Regions from separate parts of the Arthrobacter sp. AOP36-A1-22 genome, predicted to be linked through region 2. Evidence: riboswitches for the same ligand, from Rfam matches in the RefSeq annotation. Region 2 holds a riboswitch; each other region holds the start of a gene.

Region 1 (4,527 bases), on a different contig from region 2:
AATACGCCGATGGTTGGACCAACAATCTGCGCAGAGTGTCTATAGTTAAGAATGATCAACTGTGCACATTGTATAGCTAGGAGGGGTTAGTGAAGATCGACGAATTGGACGCCAGGATCCTGGAGGAGTTCTCCTCGGACCCACGGATGTCGGTCCTGGAGGCCTCCCGGACCCTGGGGGTCGCCCGGGCCACGGTGCAGTCGCGGCTGGATAAGCTCACCCGTGAAGAGGTGGTCACCGGCTGGGGACCGCACCTTTCGGCCGAGGGGCTCGGATACCCGGTGCGCGCCTACTGTTCCCTGGTGATCCACCAGGATGCCGGTCACGACGGTGTGGCCGCCGCCCTGTCCGAGGTCCCCGAGGTGCTCGAACTCCAGACCGTCTCGGGCGAGTCCGACCTGATGGCCACCATCGTGGCCACGTCCAACGACGACCTGCAACGGGTCCTGGACGCGATCATTGCCACCCGGACCGTGCTGCGCAGTTCCTCGCTGGTGGTGCTGAACTCGCCCATCGCCCTACGCATGCTGCCGTTGGCCCGCGCCGCCGCCCAACGGGGCTGAGCCCTGAGGGGCCGGTGGCGGCTTAGGCCACCGGCCGCTCCAGCCCCAGATGCCCGCGCAGGGTGTCGGTCGAGTATTCGGTGCGGTAGAGCCCCCGACGTTGCAACACCGGCACCACCCGGTCCACGAACTCCTCCAGGGAGTCAGGCAGCATCGGCGGCATCAGGTTGAAGCCATCGGCGGCCCCCGAAACGAACCAACGTTCGATGGAGTCGGCCACCTGCTCCGGGGTCCCCACCATCGTGCAATGGCCGCCTCCTGCGGCCAACCGGCCCAGCAGTTGCCGCACCGTGGGACGTTCGGCCTCCACGATGCGCAGGATCGTGGCGTACCTGCCCTGCGGGCCGGTGAATTCACTCGCCGGTGGCAGGGTCGGAACCGGTGCGTCGAGGTCCCAGTCGCGGCAATCCTGCCCGATGAACATCCCCAGCTGGGCCAGCGACTGTTCGGTGGGCAGCAGGGCGTCCACCTCGGCCTGCCCGGCCAGCGCCTCGGCCTCGGTGGACCCCAGGAAGGTGACCAGGCCGGGCATGATCGCGACCTTGGACGGGTCCCTGCCTTCGGCGGCAATGCGCCGCTTCAGGTCCGCGTAGTAGTCCTGTCCACTGGCCAGATCGTAGGCCACCGCATAGATGCCCTCGGCATGGCGTGCCGCCAGCTGGCGGCCGGACTCGGAGGCCCCCGCCTGGAACAGGACCGGCCGGCCCTGCGGGCCCCGGGGCACGTTCAGCGGCCCGTCGACGCTGAAATGCTCGCCGTCGTGGTTGATGGGTCTGACTTTCTCGGGATCGGCGAAAAGCCCTTCCCTGTCGGCCAACACGGCGTCGTCGGCCCAGGAATCCCATAGTCCCAGCGCGACGTCGATGAACTCGGCCGCCCGGGCATAACGCTCGGGGCTGGCCGGCATGGCATCCATTGAGTGGTTGCGTGCCTCGGCGTCGAACATCGAGGTCACCACGTTCCACCCGATGCGCCCGGCGCTGATGTGGTCCAGCGACGCGAGCATCCGTGCCGCGTGGTACGGGGTGTAGAAGGTGGTGGAGACGGTGGAGATCAGCCCGATGCGGCTGGTGTTCCGTGCCATGGCGGCCAGGACCGTCAACGGTTCGAAGAACCACCGTGGACCCACTGACGGATTCCCTGCCGAATGCCCATCGGCGAAGAACACCGCGTCGAACAGGCCACGTTCGGCGGTTTGGGCCAGGCGTTCGTAGTGGTCGATGTCCCCCAGCTGTTCGACCGCTGAGCCCGGGTGGCGCCAGGCGGCCTGGTGGTGCCCGCAGGCGTTGAGGAAGGCGTTGAAATGCAGTTGGCGTGGTGCCGTGTCGGTGGTGTGTGCGCTCATCTCTAGTTCATCACCAGTCCGCCGTCGACCACCAGGTTCTGTCCGGTGACCGCACGGGCCCAGGGGGAGGCGAAGAACAGGATGGCGTCGGCGAATTCGGCGGGGGTGGTCACCTTGCGCAAGGGGGTGGAGGAGGCGATGAAGTCGAAGACCTCCTCGGGGGTGGCGGCGCTGGCATCGGTGGTCCGCAGCAGGCCGCCGGAGACCATGTTCACCGAGACCTCGTGTTGGCCCAGATCGGCGGCGAGTGTGCGGGTCAGCGCCAACAGGGCGGCCTTGGAGGCGGTGTAGTCGTGGTACGGGACCACCGGGTTTTGGAAGAGGTTGGTGCCGATGTTGATGATCCGCCCGAAGCCGTGTTCACGCATTCCCGGCAGGGCGGCCTGGGCGGTGTTCAGGGCGCCGCGGACACTGCCGGAGAACTGGGTGGTGAACTCCTCCCACCCAATGTCTGCGGCCGAGGAGCGGGCCTCGCCGTTGAAGGAGAAATCGGCCAACGCGTTGTTCACCACGGTGGTCACGGGGGAACCGAAATGGGCCTGGGCGGTCTCGAGCATGGTGGCGACCTGTGCCGGATCGGTGACATCCGCCTGGACGGCCAGGGCGCGGTCGGGCCCTAGGGTGGAGGCGAGCTCCTGGGCGGCCTGGGCGGATTGCCGGTAGTTGATGATGACGCGGGCGCCTTGCCCGGCGAAGGCCGTCACGATGTGACGGCCCAGACCGCGGGCGCCTCCGGTGACGAGGACAAGCTGGTCGGAGAGGTTCATCTGGTCTCACTTTCATGGCTGCCGAGGGCAGGGGGTGGTGGAAATGGCGAGGGGGCCCCGGAGGCGGAGTCGCCCGGGGAGAGTAGGGAATGGCGCGGCAAGCACTGTGGGCAGCATCGTTCACGTGCTGTCCTGCCCGACGGCGGAGAGCAGGCTTCGGGCAGGATTCTTGGTTGCGGTGCAGCTGGTGGGCAGACGCTAAACGCCTGGCCGGGCGGGTCCTGGACAAGCCGCCGGACGCCAGGGCGGACGCAACCGGGACAAGCTGGTACCGGGCAGTGGGGCAGCGGTCCGGCAGGACCTTCCAAAATGGGGGTCTAGGTGGAGAAACACCTGCAACATCCCTTCGCTAGTTCGAACTAGATCAGGTTCAACGGGTGTTCTCTCAGCCAGGAAATCGTGGCACCCCGTGTCACTGCACCACAGCCTACACACGTGACGTGGCGATTCGACAACTTCGTGTCCCCGTGTACAGTCTGTGCTGAACACGGGAGTCCGGTGAGCCGGGCTGAGAGGAAGCTGATCAAGCTTCGACCGTCGAACCTGATCTGGGTCATGCCAGCGCAGGGAGGCAAAACTCTGAATCCCGTGCCCTGTTCACTCAACGGAAGGGGCACGACAGTGCACTCGACAACGCCGCCATCCACCACGCCAGTACCGGCGCGGGGACGCTTTTCCTTCGACCTCAAGGACCTGGTGCTCATCGTGGTCCTGGGGGTCGTCTTCGGGTTCCTCTACTGGGCCCTGGTCCAGGCATCGGCCGGGCTGACCCTGCTGATGGGCCCGTTCGGGGACCTCTCCTCGCATCTACTCTTCGGCGGGTGGCTGATCGTCGCCCCGATCGCCGTCGCCGTCATCAGACGCCCCGGCGCCGGGATCCTGGCCGAGGTCATCGCCGGCGGGGTGGAAGTCGTTTTCCTCGGTTCAACGGCGGGTCCGATGCTCTTCCTCGTGGCCGCCATCCAGGGTCTGGGCAGCGAACTGCCCTTCGCCCTGCGCCGATACCGGTCCTTCAGCTGGGGCGTGTACGCCTGCTCGGGGCTGCTCGGGGCCGGGCTGGCCTTCGCCGTCTCGGCCTTCCGCTTCGGATGGTACGGGCAGGACTTCTTCGTCATCCGGCTCGTCGTCCAACTGCTGTCCGGTCTCATCCTCGGCGGGCTGCTGGCCCGCCGGACGGTCAACGCCCTGGCGAAGACCGGCGTGGTGGACAACTACGCCATCGGACGCGATCTGCCCACCACCGGGGGAGCATGAAACCGGTGGGCGCGGCGGTGATCGCGCTTCAGGAGGCCACGGTGCACTACCCCCGGCGGGCGGCACCGGTGCTGCAGGAGGTGTCGCTGGGCCTGGACGCCGGGGAGCAGGTCATCATCCTGGGCCCCTCGGGGGCCGGGAAATCCACGTTGCTGCAGCTGATGACCGGGGTCATCCCGCATTCGGTGGCGGCCCGCACCACCGGCCGGGTCCTCGTAGCCGGCCAGGACACCGCCCACAGCAGTGTTGCCGAGCTCTCCCGGACCGTGGGCGTCCTGGCCCAGGACCCCGAATCGGCGATGTGCATGCCCGATGTGGACCGGGAGATCGCCCTTCCACTGGAAAACCATGCGGTGGCCCCACCCCGGATCGACGCCCTGATCGACGCGGCGCTGGAACACATCAACGGAACCGGGCTGCGAGGCAGATCCACCCGGCAGCTCTCCGGCGGTGAAGGCCAACGGGTGGCCCTGGCGGCCAGCCTGGTCGCGGAGCCCCCGGTGCTGTTGCTCGACGAACCCACCTCGATGCTCGACGCCGAGGGCATCTCCTCGGTGCGCCGGGCCATCGACCGGGCCGTGGAAACGCGCGGCCCCGC
Region 2 (4,527 bases):
TGATCCGTGGGGACCGGGCGTCGACATCATGAAGATCAACGCCTTTTCCGATGTGTGCCTGCGCATCCTGATGCTGCTCGCCGCCCGGTCCGATCCCCTGCTGAGGACCCGGGAGATCGCCGAGGCAATCGACATCCCCTACAACCAGGTCTCCAAGGCCGTGCACAAGCTCGGCCAGTTGAAACACATCGACGTCAAACGCGGGCGCACCGGTGGCGTGCAGATCAACGAATCGGGGCTGTCCCTCGGCGCCGGCACGTTGCTGCGCAGCCTCGAGGGGCAGGGCGATCTCGCCCAGTGCACCACCGACGACGGCACGGCCGCCTGCCCATTGATCGCCGGTTGCCGGCTCCGCACAGCCCTGGCGCGCGCCCAGGAGGCCTTCTACCAGGAGCTGGACCACTGGTCGATCCGCGATCTGGCGTCCTCCCCGGCGCTGGTCACCCTTCCTTTTCCCATCTCGCGATAGCCGATTTGCCCCAGTTTTCTACAAGGTGTAGAAATGTATCATAATACTTGCGGATCAGACGCAAGTAATTCGACCTCGAGGAGATTCGATGCTCTCAGAAACGTCCCGCCCCGTCGTCCAGGCGACACTTCCCGTGATTGGCGAACGGATCGGTGAGATCACCAAGAAGTTCTATGCCGGGATGTTTGCGGCACGTCCTGAACTCCTGGACGGCTTGTTCAGTCGCGCCAACCAGAAGAACGGAGCCCAGCAACAGGCCCTGGCCGGCAGCATTGCCGCCTTCGCCTCCCACCTGATCGAACACCCCGAATCGCTGCCCGAATCAGTGCTGTCCCGCATCGCCCATAAGCACACGTCGCTGGGCATCCAGCCCGACCAGTACCAGATCGTCTTCGACCACCTGTTCGCGGCCATCGCCGAGGATCTGGGCGAAGCAGCCACCGAAGAGGTCGTCGCCGCCTGGTCCGAGGTCTACTGGCTGATGGCCGACGCCCTGGTCAAGATCGAAAAGGGCCTCTACGCCGAACAGGCCAACGACCGGATCTACGCCCCATGGAAGGTCACCTCCACGGAGGCTTCCGGCCAGGATTGCATGACGTTCCGCTTCGAGCCGGCCGATGACACCGCCGTCACGGTGGCCAAGCCCGGCCAGTTCGTGAGCATCCGCGTGCCGCTGGCCGACGGGCTGCGCCAGTGCCGCCGGTACTCCCTCTCCGACAACGTCGAATCCACCACCGAGCGGGTGTTGACCACCAAGCTGGATGAAGGCGGGGAGGTCTCCCCCTTCATGCACCGCAATCTCGAGGTCGGCGACGTCGTGGAACTGTCCAACCCCTACGGTGACATCACCCTGGACATGGAGGGCGGGCCGATCATCATCGCCACCGCCGGCATCGGGTGCACCCCGAGCGCCTCGGCCCTGCAGTCGCTGGTCTCCACCGGGTCGGACCGCCAGGTGCTGGTGCTCCACGCCGAGGCCATGGAATCGAACTGGGCGCTGAAGGACCAGATGCTCGCCGCCGTGGAGCAGCTGCCCAACGTCGAGATGCGCCTGTGGCTCGAGGACACCACCGGCACCACCGCGGACCTGCAGGCCGTCGAGGGGTTCATGAACCTGACCGGCGTCGAGCTGCCCGAGGATGCCCGGATGTACCTCTGCGGTCCGCTGCCATTCATGCGTGCGGTGCGCAGCCAGGCCATCGCCGCCGGCGTGGCCCCGCGGAACATCCACTACGAGGTCTTCGGTCCCGACCTCTGGCTTGCCGCCTAGGCACGAGCCCGCTGCCCCGGAGGGGCGCCACACCGGAGCGGCCCGCGAACTGGATTAGCCAGATCGCGGGCCGCTCCGTTACGCTCGCAACGTCCACACGGGTGCCCCAGGAGGGGCTGAGATCGAGCTGCCACCGCTCGCGACCGTCGAACCTGTCCGGGTCATGCCGGCGTAGGAAGTTGAGGGCTCAAATGAGCGATTCCACAGTAAAACCCACCACCCCGTCCGCCACCGCGTGGGAACAGCACCCACAGCACCGGTTGCAGTGGATCGAGGATCCGGAACACGGCCTGCGGGTCCCGGTCACCGCGATCTGCCTGGCGGATTCCCCCGACGGCAGCGCCAACGAGCCCCATCTGGCGTATCGGACCGCCGGTCCGGGCTCCGAACCGACCGTCGGCCTCCCGCGTCCGCGCACCCGATGGATCACCGCCCGGGGTGACACCGCCGAATACACCGGTCGCCAACGCACCCTGCACGACGACGGCCGGTCCGCCGTGCGTCGCGGGGCCGCCTCGGCAGAATGGAGCGGCACGACCCCGGTACCGAGGCGCTCGCACCAGGGGCGTACCGTCACGCAGATGCATTACGCCCGACAGGGCACCCTCACCGACGAGATGCGCTATGTGGCGCTGCGCGAGAACTGCGACGTCGAATTGGTCCGCCGCGAAGTCGCCGCCGGACGGGCGATCATCCCGGTGAACATCAACCATCCCGAATCCGAGCCGATGATCATCGGCAAGGCCTTCCTGGTCAAGATCAACGCCAACATCGGCAACTCGGCCATCACCTCCTCGATCGCCCAGGAGGTCGACAAGCTCACCTGGGCCACCCAATGGGGCGCCGATACGGTGATGGACCTGTCCACCGGCGATGACATCCACACCACCCGCGAATGGCTGATCCGCAATTCCCCGGTGCCCATCGGCACCGTGCCGATCTACCAGGCGCTGGAGAAGGTCGATGGGGATGCATCGAAACTGACCTGGGAGATCTTCCGCGACACCGTCATCGAGCAATGCGAACAGGGCGTGGACTACATGACCATTCATGCCGGGGTGCTGCTGCGCCATGTGCCCTTGAGCGCCGACCGGGTCACCGGCATCGTCTCCCGCGGTGGATCGATCATGGCCGGGTGGTGCCTGGCCCACCACCAGGAGAACTTCCTCTACACCCATTACGACGAGCTCTGCGCCATTTTCGCCCGCTACGACGTCGCCTTCTCCCTCGGTGACGGGCTGCGCCCCGGCTCCCTGGCCGATGCCAACGACGCCGCCCAGTTCGCTGAGCTCGATACCCTGGCCGAGTTGACCCGCAGGGCCTGGCAGTTCGACGTGCAGGTGATGGTGGAAGGACCCGGACATATCCCGCTGCATCTGGTCCGCGAGAACGTCGAGCGTCAGCAGGAGCTCTGCGACGGGGCGCCGTTCTACACCCTGGGTCCGCTGGTGACCGATACGGCCCCCGGCTACGACCACATCACCAGCGCCATCGGGGCCACCGAGATCGCCCGTTACGGCACGGCGATGCTCTGCTATGTGACCCCGAAGGAGCATCTGGGGCTGCCGGATAAGGACGACGTGAAGACCGGGGTGATCACCTATAAGATCGCCGCGCATGCCGCCGATGTGGCCAAGGGGCATCCCGGGGCGACGGCCCGCGACGATGCCCTGTCGGCCGCGCGCTTCGAGTTCCGCTGGAACGACCAGTTCGCCCTGGGTCTGGATCCGGCCACGGCCCAGCGGTTCCACGACCAGACGCTGCCTGCGGAGCCGGCCAAGACCGCGCACTTCTGTTCCATGTGCGGGCCGAAGTTCTGTTCGATGCGGATCTCCCAGGACATCCGCGAGGAGTTCGGGGGAACCGAACGCCAACGGGCACTGGCCGATGACATCGAAGCCGGTTTGCAGGCGAAGAGCCGTGAATTCGCGGATTCGGGGTCCAGCATCTACCTCCAGGCGACGATCCCCGTCGGCAACGGCACCGACTGATCCACCGGGTACGACGACGGCGTCCGCACGGGAGGCAACGGGCGCCTCCAACGTTCCGGGCAACTTCTGCAGCTGCTCCCCTGGCAGGAACGCAGGCGGTTGCCCGGAGCGGTCGTCGGTATATGGACTATGTCATGTAGCCGTCCACGGCCCGGAGGTGATACGGCGCGTCCGCACCTGACGCAGCGAAGCCTTGCGGAGACCGCGATCCAGACCAATCAGTCTCCAGCGGGATCCGGGTCTGCCTGGTGGAGCCCGGGAACCCGCCCGAGCCGGGGGTGGACCTCACCGCGTTCGATCCAGGCGCGGACCATCGCGTTGAAGAACAACGGATCCTCGACGCTCCATTGATGGTGCAGCCCCGGGGCCAGACGGAAGACCGTGTCCCGGCGAACCGCGGCCACATCGGCGAATCCCTTGCGCACCAGGGCCGGTTCACGGGCCCCGGCGACCATCATCAGGCGTTCGGTGTAGTCCCCCAGCCCGTCGGGCAGGCCGCCCGCCTGGACCTCGTCCAGCATCGCCTTCATGTTGTCCGGACGCAGGGTCAGCCCATGTTCGGAGTAGAGCCTGCGGGAGTTCGCGGGAATCCCGAAGGCCCCGGCCTGGACCTTCCAGAACCATTCGGCGTCCCCTAATCGCAGTTGCGCCGCCGTGGATAACCGCGTTCCCGCCCCCACCGGCCGGATCCCTGCCCCGGTGAACAGGGCACTGGCGAAGAGCTCGGGATGCCGGGCCAGTACACGCAGGCCCACGACGCCGCCCAGGGACTGGCCAACCAGGTGGACCCGGCCGTC
Region 3 (4,527 bases), on a different contig from region 2:
TCTTCGACCTGGCCGACCAGGCCTCGCAGCAGATGCTCGAACGCACGCCCTACATCGAGGCCGTCCTGGGCGCCTCCGAGACGGGAGGCGGACGATGAGCCCGCACCGGCATCCGCGTCCGGCACGGCCCTCGGAACTGCTCACCGGGGCCCGCAGCGCCCGGGCCAGGGCACGACGGCGTCGTGCCCGCTTCCTGATCGAACTTCCCCTGATGTTGTGGCTGGTCCTGGTGTGGGGCGCCCTCTGGCGGGACTTCAGCCCCGGGAACCTGATTTTCGGGTTCGTCATCGCCCTGGGGGTGGTGACGACCTTCAAACTGCCTCCCGTGGAGCTCTCCGGCCGGTTCAACCCCTGGCAGGGGCTGGTGTTCACGGTGTTGTTCCTGCGTGAAATCGTGCGGGCGAGCATCCAGGTGGTGCTCGTGGTCCTCCGGCGCGGGCCGAAGGTGCGCAACGCGGTCATCGGCATCCGCATGCGCAGCCAGGAAGACCTCATGGCCACGGTCCTGGGGCATGTGCTGACCCTCATCCCGGGGTCCTTCGTCGTGGAGATCGACCGGACGACCTCCACGCTTTACCTGCACGTGCTGGACATCAACACCGTCCAGGAGGCCGAGGACTTCCGGCGGCAGGTCAGGTCCATCGAAGCGAGGATCATCCGGATGATGGGCAGCCGGGAGGAACTGGCGGCCCTGGACGCCGAGGGCCCCGCAGGCCCCGACCCCGCAGCACGAGCGAACCGATCGATGAAGGAGCACCCATGATCATCGTCGCTGCCTGGATCGCCGGGGTCGCCCTGGCGCTTGGCGCCGTCATGGCACTGATCCGGTTGGCCAGGGGCCCGTCGATCCTGGACCGGACTCTGGCCCTGGACGTCCTGTTGATCATCATCCTGTGCGGACTCTGCGTGGACATGGTCGTGAACCGGCATCTGAACCACATCGTGTTCATCGTCGTCGGGTCGCTGGTGGCCTTCATCGGTTCGGTCACCATCGCCCGCTACGTCACCGATCGGAGGGGGCAATGATCGTGCTTGGACTGACCGAGGGCGGGACGCTGGACCAGGTCCTGGACTGGATCGTGGTGATCAGCATGGTCTCCGGGGCTCTGCTGTCCGTGGCCGCAGGCATCGGCCTGCTGCGTTTCCCGGACCTCTTCTCCCGCATGCACGCGGCCACGAAACCGCAGGTCCTGGGATTGTTCCTGATGCTGCTCTCCGTCGCCCTGCAGATCAGGGCCTGGTCCGCGGTGCCGATACTGGTGCTGGCCTGGTTCTTCCAGCTGCTCACCGCCCCGGTGACCGCCCATATGGTCGGTCGTGCCGGCTACCGGACCCGGCACCTCAAACAGGAGACGCTGGTCCTCGACGACCTCAATGAAGTGGTCTCCGAGGCCCAGCGCCGCCTGGACGAAGGCCGCTGACGAGGATCAGACCTCGTCGGCCGTGTGGTTGAAGCGGGCAATGGCCCGCTGCGTGCCACGGTTGGTCAGGACCTGGATCACTGCGGACACCACGGCGGAGACCACAGCGAACCCGAGCGCATGACGCATCGATGCCTCGGCCTGGGCTTCCTTGTCGTTCGGCTTCGGGGGGTTCTCTCCGGTGACCTTGTACCAGATGGTGTCCACGAGCTTGCCGCCGACGAAGCCGACGCCGATCGACACGACCGCGCCGACGATCTTCAATAATGCGTTCACGAACGATTCTCCCGTCGGTAGGTGATTACCTGCCCAGCATAACGCGCTGTAGACTCGGCCCTACTGAATCACCTACGACAGGGGAGCGTCGCCGACCGGCCACGGCCGGAATCTTCGACGCTGAGAGTGCGGAACACCGCAGACCCTCGAACCTGCTCCGGCTCGTACCGGCGAAGGGAGTCGAGAATCTCAGGACCCGCGGAACCGCCGCGGGGTCCTCCCCTCCTTGGACCCAAGGAGGAACACCACATGAGCAGCACCCTCTCGGCGGCACCGACCGCCCGTTACACCTGGCGCGTCGTGGACATCGTCGTCGCCTCCGTCATCGCCGTGGCCTCCGGGGTGATCTTCTGGGCCTGGAACACCACCCACCACGCCTTCGACTTCATCTTCGTGGCCTTCCCGCCCTCATCCGCCCTGCTGGCCGGAATGTGGCTCTTCCCCGCCGTCCTGGGGGCACTGATCATCCGCAAACCAGGGGCCGCACTGTTCTGCGAGATGGTAGCCGCGGTCGTTTCCTCGCTCCTGGGCTCCGAATACGGCTGGACGGTCTGGGCCTCGGGGATCATCCAGGGCCTCGGCGCCGAAATCGTCTTCGCCGTGCTGCTCTACCGCCGCTGGTCGCTGCCGGTGGCGCTGTTCGCCGGGCTGCTGACCGGGATCTTCGGTGGAGTGAACGACGCCTTCGTCTTCTCCTGGTTCCCCGACTACACCGAGAGCATGAAACTGGCCTATGTGGTGTTCATGGCCATTTCGGGCCTGGTCATCGCCGGATTGGGATCCTGGGCACTGACCCGGGCCCTGTCGCGAACCGGGGCCTTGTCCTCGATGGCGTCGCGGAAGGCCGCCCAGGAACGGGTCCTGGGTTGAACCGATGACACATGATGCACCGACCGGGGCCCGGGGCCCTTCACCGGCCACCGGGGTCGGCGACGTCCGCGCGGCGGCGGTCAGGGCCAGCGGTTGGGGATGGCAGCATGCCGGACGCGAGGAGCCCGCCGTGCTGGGGCTGGACCTGGACATCGACGCCGGGGAGAAGGTGTTGCTCGTCGGCCCGTCTGGGGCCGGTAAATCGACCCTCATGCATGCCCTGGCCGGGGTGTTGCAGGACGATGAGGACAACGCCTCCGCAGGGGAACTGCTCATCGATGGCCGACCCGCCGCGGCCGCCCACGGCCGGACCGGGCTGATGCAGCAGGACCCCGAGACCCAGATCGTCCAGGCCCGGGTGGGGGACGACGTCGCCTTCGGGGCGGAAAACCTTTCGGTGGATCCGGAACTGATCTGGCCCCGCGTCATCGAATCCCTGCACGCCGTCGGGCTCAGCCTGCCCCTGGACCACCCCACCTCCTCCCTGTCGGGGGGACAGAAGCAACGACTGGCCCTGGCCGGGATCCTGGCCATGCGCCCGGGACTGGTCCTGCTGGACGAACCCACCGCGAACCTCGACCCCGAGGGGGTGCTGGAGGTCCGTGACGCAGTGATCGACGCCGTGGGCGCCAGCGGGGCGACGATGATCATCGTCGAACACCGGCTGGCGGCCTGGGCCGACGCCGTGGACCGCGTGATCGTCCTGGAGCCCGGCGGCGGCATCGCCTACCAGGGCACACCGGCCCGGCTCTTCGCCCCCGGACCCATCCGGGACCGGCTCATCGACGCCGGGGTCTGGGTTCCCGGCCACACTCCCGTGCTGCCGGCCCGGCTGAAGCCGGCAGCACCGGCCGCCGGCCTGTTGAGGGGACGGGGGTTGGCCGTGTCCAGAACGGCCCAGGGTCCTGCCGCCGTATCGGGTCTTGACCTGCGGATCGACGCCGGGCAGGCGCTGTGCATCACCGGGGCCAACGGGGCGGGCAAATCAACACTGGCGTTGACCCTGGCCGGGCTGCTGCCCGAACGGGCCGGCAGCGTCGCCGCCCTGCCGGGCCTCAGCGGCGACCAGGGCGCCGCGGGGGCCTCCGACCCCGGGGACGCCGACCGGCCCTACCGGTGGCGGGCCGGGGAACTGGTCGCCCGGATCGGCACCGTCTTCCAGGAGCCCGAGCACCAATTCGTCACCGCCACCGTGCGCGAGGAACTGGCCTTCGGCCCACGACGGGCCCGCAGACCGGGGTCGAAGACCCGGCTGTACACCGACGAGGAAATCACCGGACGGGTCGATGAGCTGTTGGACCGGTTGGGGCTGAGGCATCTGGCCGAGGCGAACCCGTTCACCCTCTCGGGAGGCGAAAAGCGCCGGCTGTCGGTGGCCACCGTGCTCGCCGCCCGCCCCCGACTACTGATCCTCGACGAACCGACCTTCGGCCAGGATGCCAATACCTGGAGGGAACTGGCGCTGTTGCTGCGCGAACAACTCCAGGACGGCGTCGCCGTCGTCGCGGTCACGCACGATGCGGGCTTCGCCGCCGCCTTGGGGGCCTCCACGGTCGAGGTCGTCGCCGATCGACGCCCCTGCCGGGAACCGGGCAGGACCACACCGCAGGGCCCGGACCCCACCACCGCCCGGGCCTCCGGGGGGATGCCGGGGCTGGAACCCGATGCCGGGGCCCGGGCGAGCTTCTTCGGGCGGTGCAACCCGTTGGCCAAGCTTGCTGCGGTGGTGCTGGCCACGGTGCCGTTGATCGCCTCTCTGGACCTGGTGACCTCCAGCATCGTCGTCCTGGCCAGCCTGCTGCTGCTCCGGCTCGGGGGGATCGCCCCGGGACGCTTCCTCCTGCGGGCGTGGCCTTTACTGGTGGCGGCGCTGTTTGCCGCCTGGGGCACCGCGCTGGTCGGCAACGATGCCGGCGCGGTCCTGCTGGACCTGGGGGTGGCCACGATCAGCGAGGGGTCC

Evidence for each region. Region 2 has a riboswitch for thiamine pyrophosphate ahead of thiC (phosphomethylpyrimidine synthase ThiC). Riboswitches for the same ligand answer to the same signal wherever they lie in the genome.
Region 1: another riboswitch for thiamine pyrophosphate. It lies ahead of ACT3S2_RS03020 (3-oxoacyl-ACP reductase); the one in region 2 lies ahead of thiC (phosphomethylpyrimidine synthase ThiC).
Region 3: another riboswitch for thiamine pyrophosphate. It lies ahead of ACT3S2_RS10160 (ECF transporter S component); the one in region 2 lies ahead of thiC (phosphomethylpyrimidine synthase ThiC).

The regions. Positions count from the first base shown of each region.
Region 1 is NZ_JBQSWX010000003.1:99,124-103,650, reverse strand. It holds gene ACT3S2_RS03030 (Lrp/AsnC family transcriptional regulator) at 90-563, shown strand; gene ACT3S2_RS03025 (LLM class flavin-dependent oxidoreductase) at 586-1,908, opposite strand; gene ACT3S2_RS03020 (3-oxoacyl-ACP reductase) at 1,911-2,675, opposite strand; TPP riboswitch at 3,000-3,095, opposite strand; TPP riboswitch at 3,153-3,262, shown strand; gene ACT3S2_RS03015 (ECF transporter S component) at 3,297-3,929, shown strand; gene ACT3S2_RS03010 (ABC transporter ATP-binding protein) at 3,926-4,527, shown strand, end outside.
Region 2 is NZ_JBQSWX010000005.1:128,961-133,487, reverse strand. It holds gene ACT3S2_RS04965 (hypothetical protein) at 1-3, shown strand, start outside; gene ACT3S2_RS04960 (RrF2 family transcriptional regulator) at 29-469, shown strand; gene ACT3S2_RS04955 (globin domain-containing protein) at 558-1,739, shown strand; TPP riboswitch at 1,827-1,934, shown strand; gene thiC (phosphomethylpyrimidine synthase ThiC) at 1,931-3,730, shown strand; gene ACT3S2_RS04945 (alpha/beta fold hydrolase) at 3,949-4,527, opposite strand, start outside.
Region 3 is NZ_JBQSWX010000015.1:25,127-29,653, reverse strand. It holds gene ACT3S2_RS10185 (Na+/H+ antiporter subunit D) at 1-98, shown strand, start outside; gene ACT3S2_RS10180 (Na+/H+ antiporter subunit E) at 95-763, shown strand; gene ACT3S2_RS10175 (monovalent cation/H+ antiporter complex subunit F) at 760-1,026, shown strand; gene mnhG (monovalent cation/H(+) antiporter subunit G) at 1,023-1,421, shown strand; gene ACT3S2_RS10165 (DUF4235 domain-containing protein) at 1,428-1,697, opposite strand; TPP riboswitch at 1,767-1,893, shown strand; gene ACT3S2_RS10160 (ECF transporter S component) at 1,947-2,567, shown strand; gene ACT3S2_RS10155 (ATP-binding cassette domain-containing protein) at 2,572-4,527, shown strand, end outside.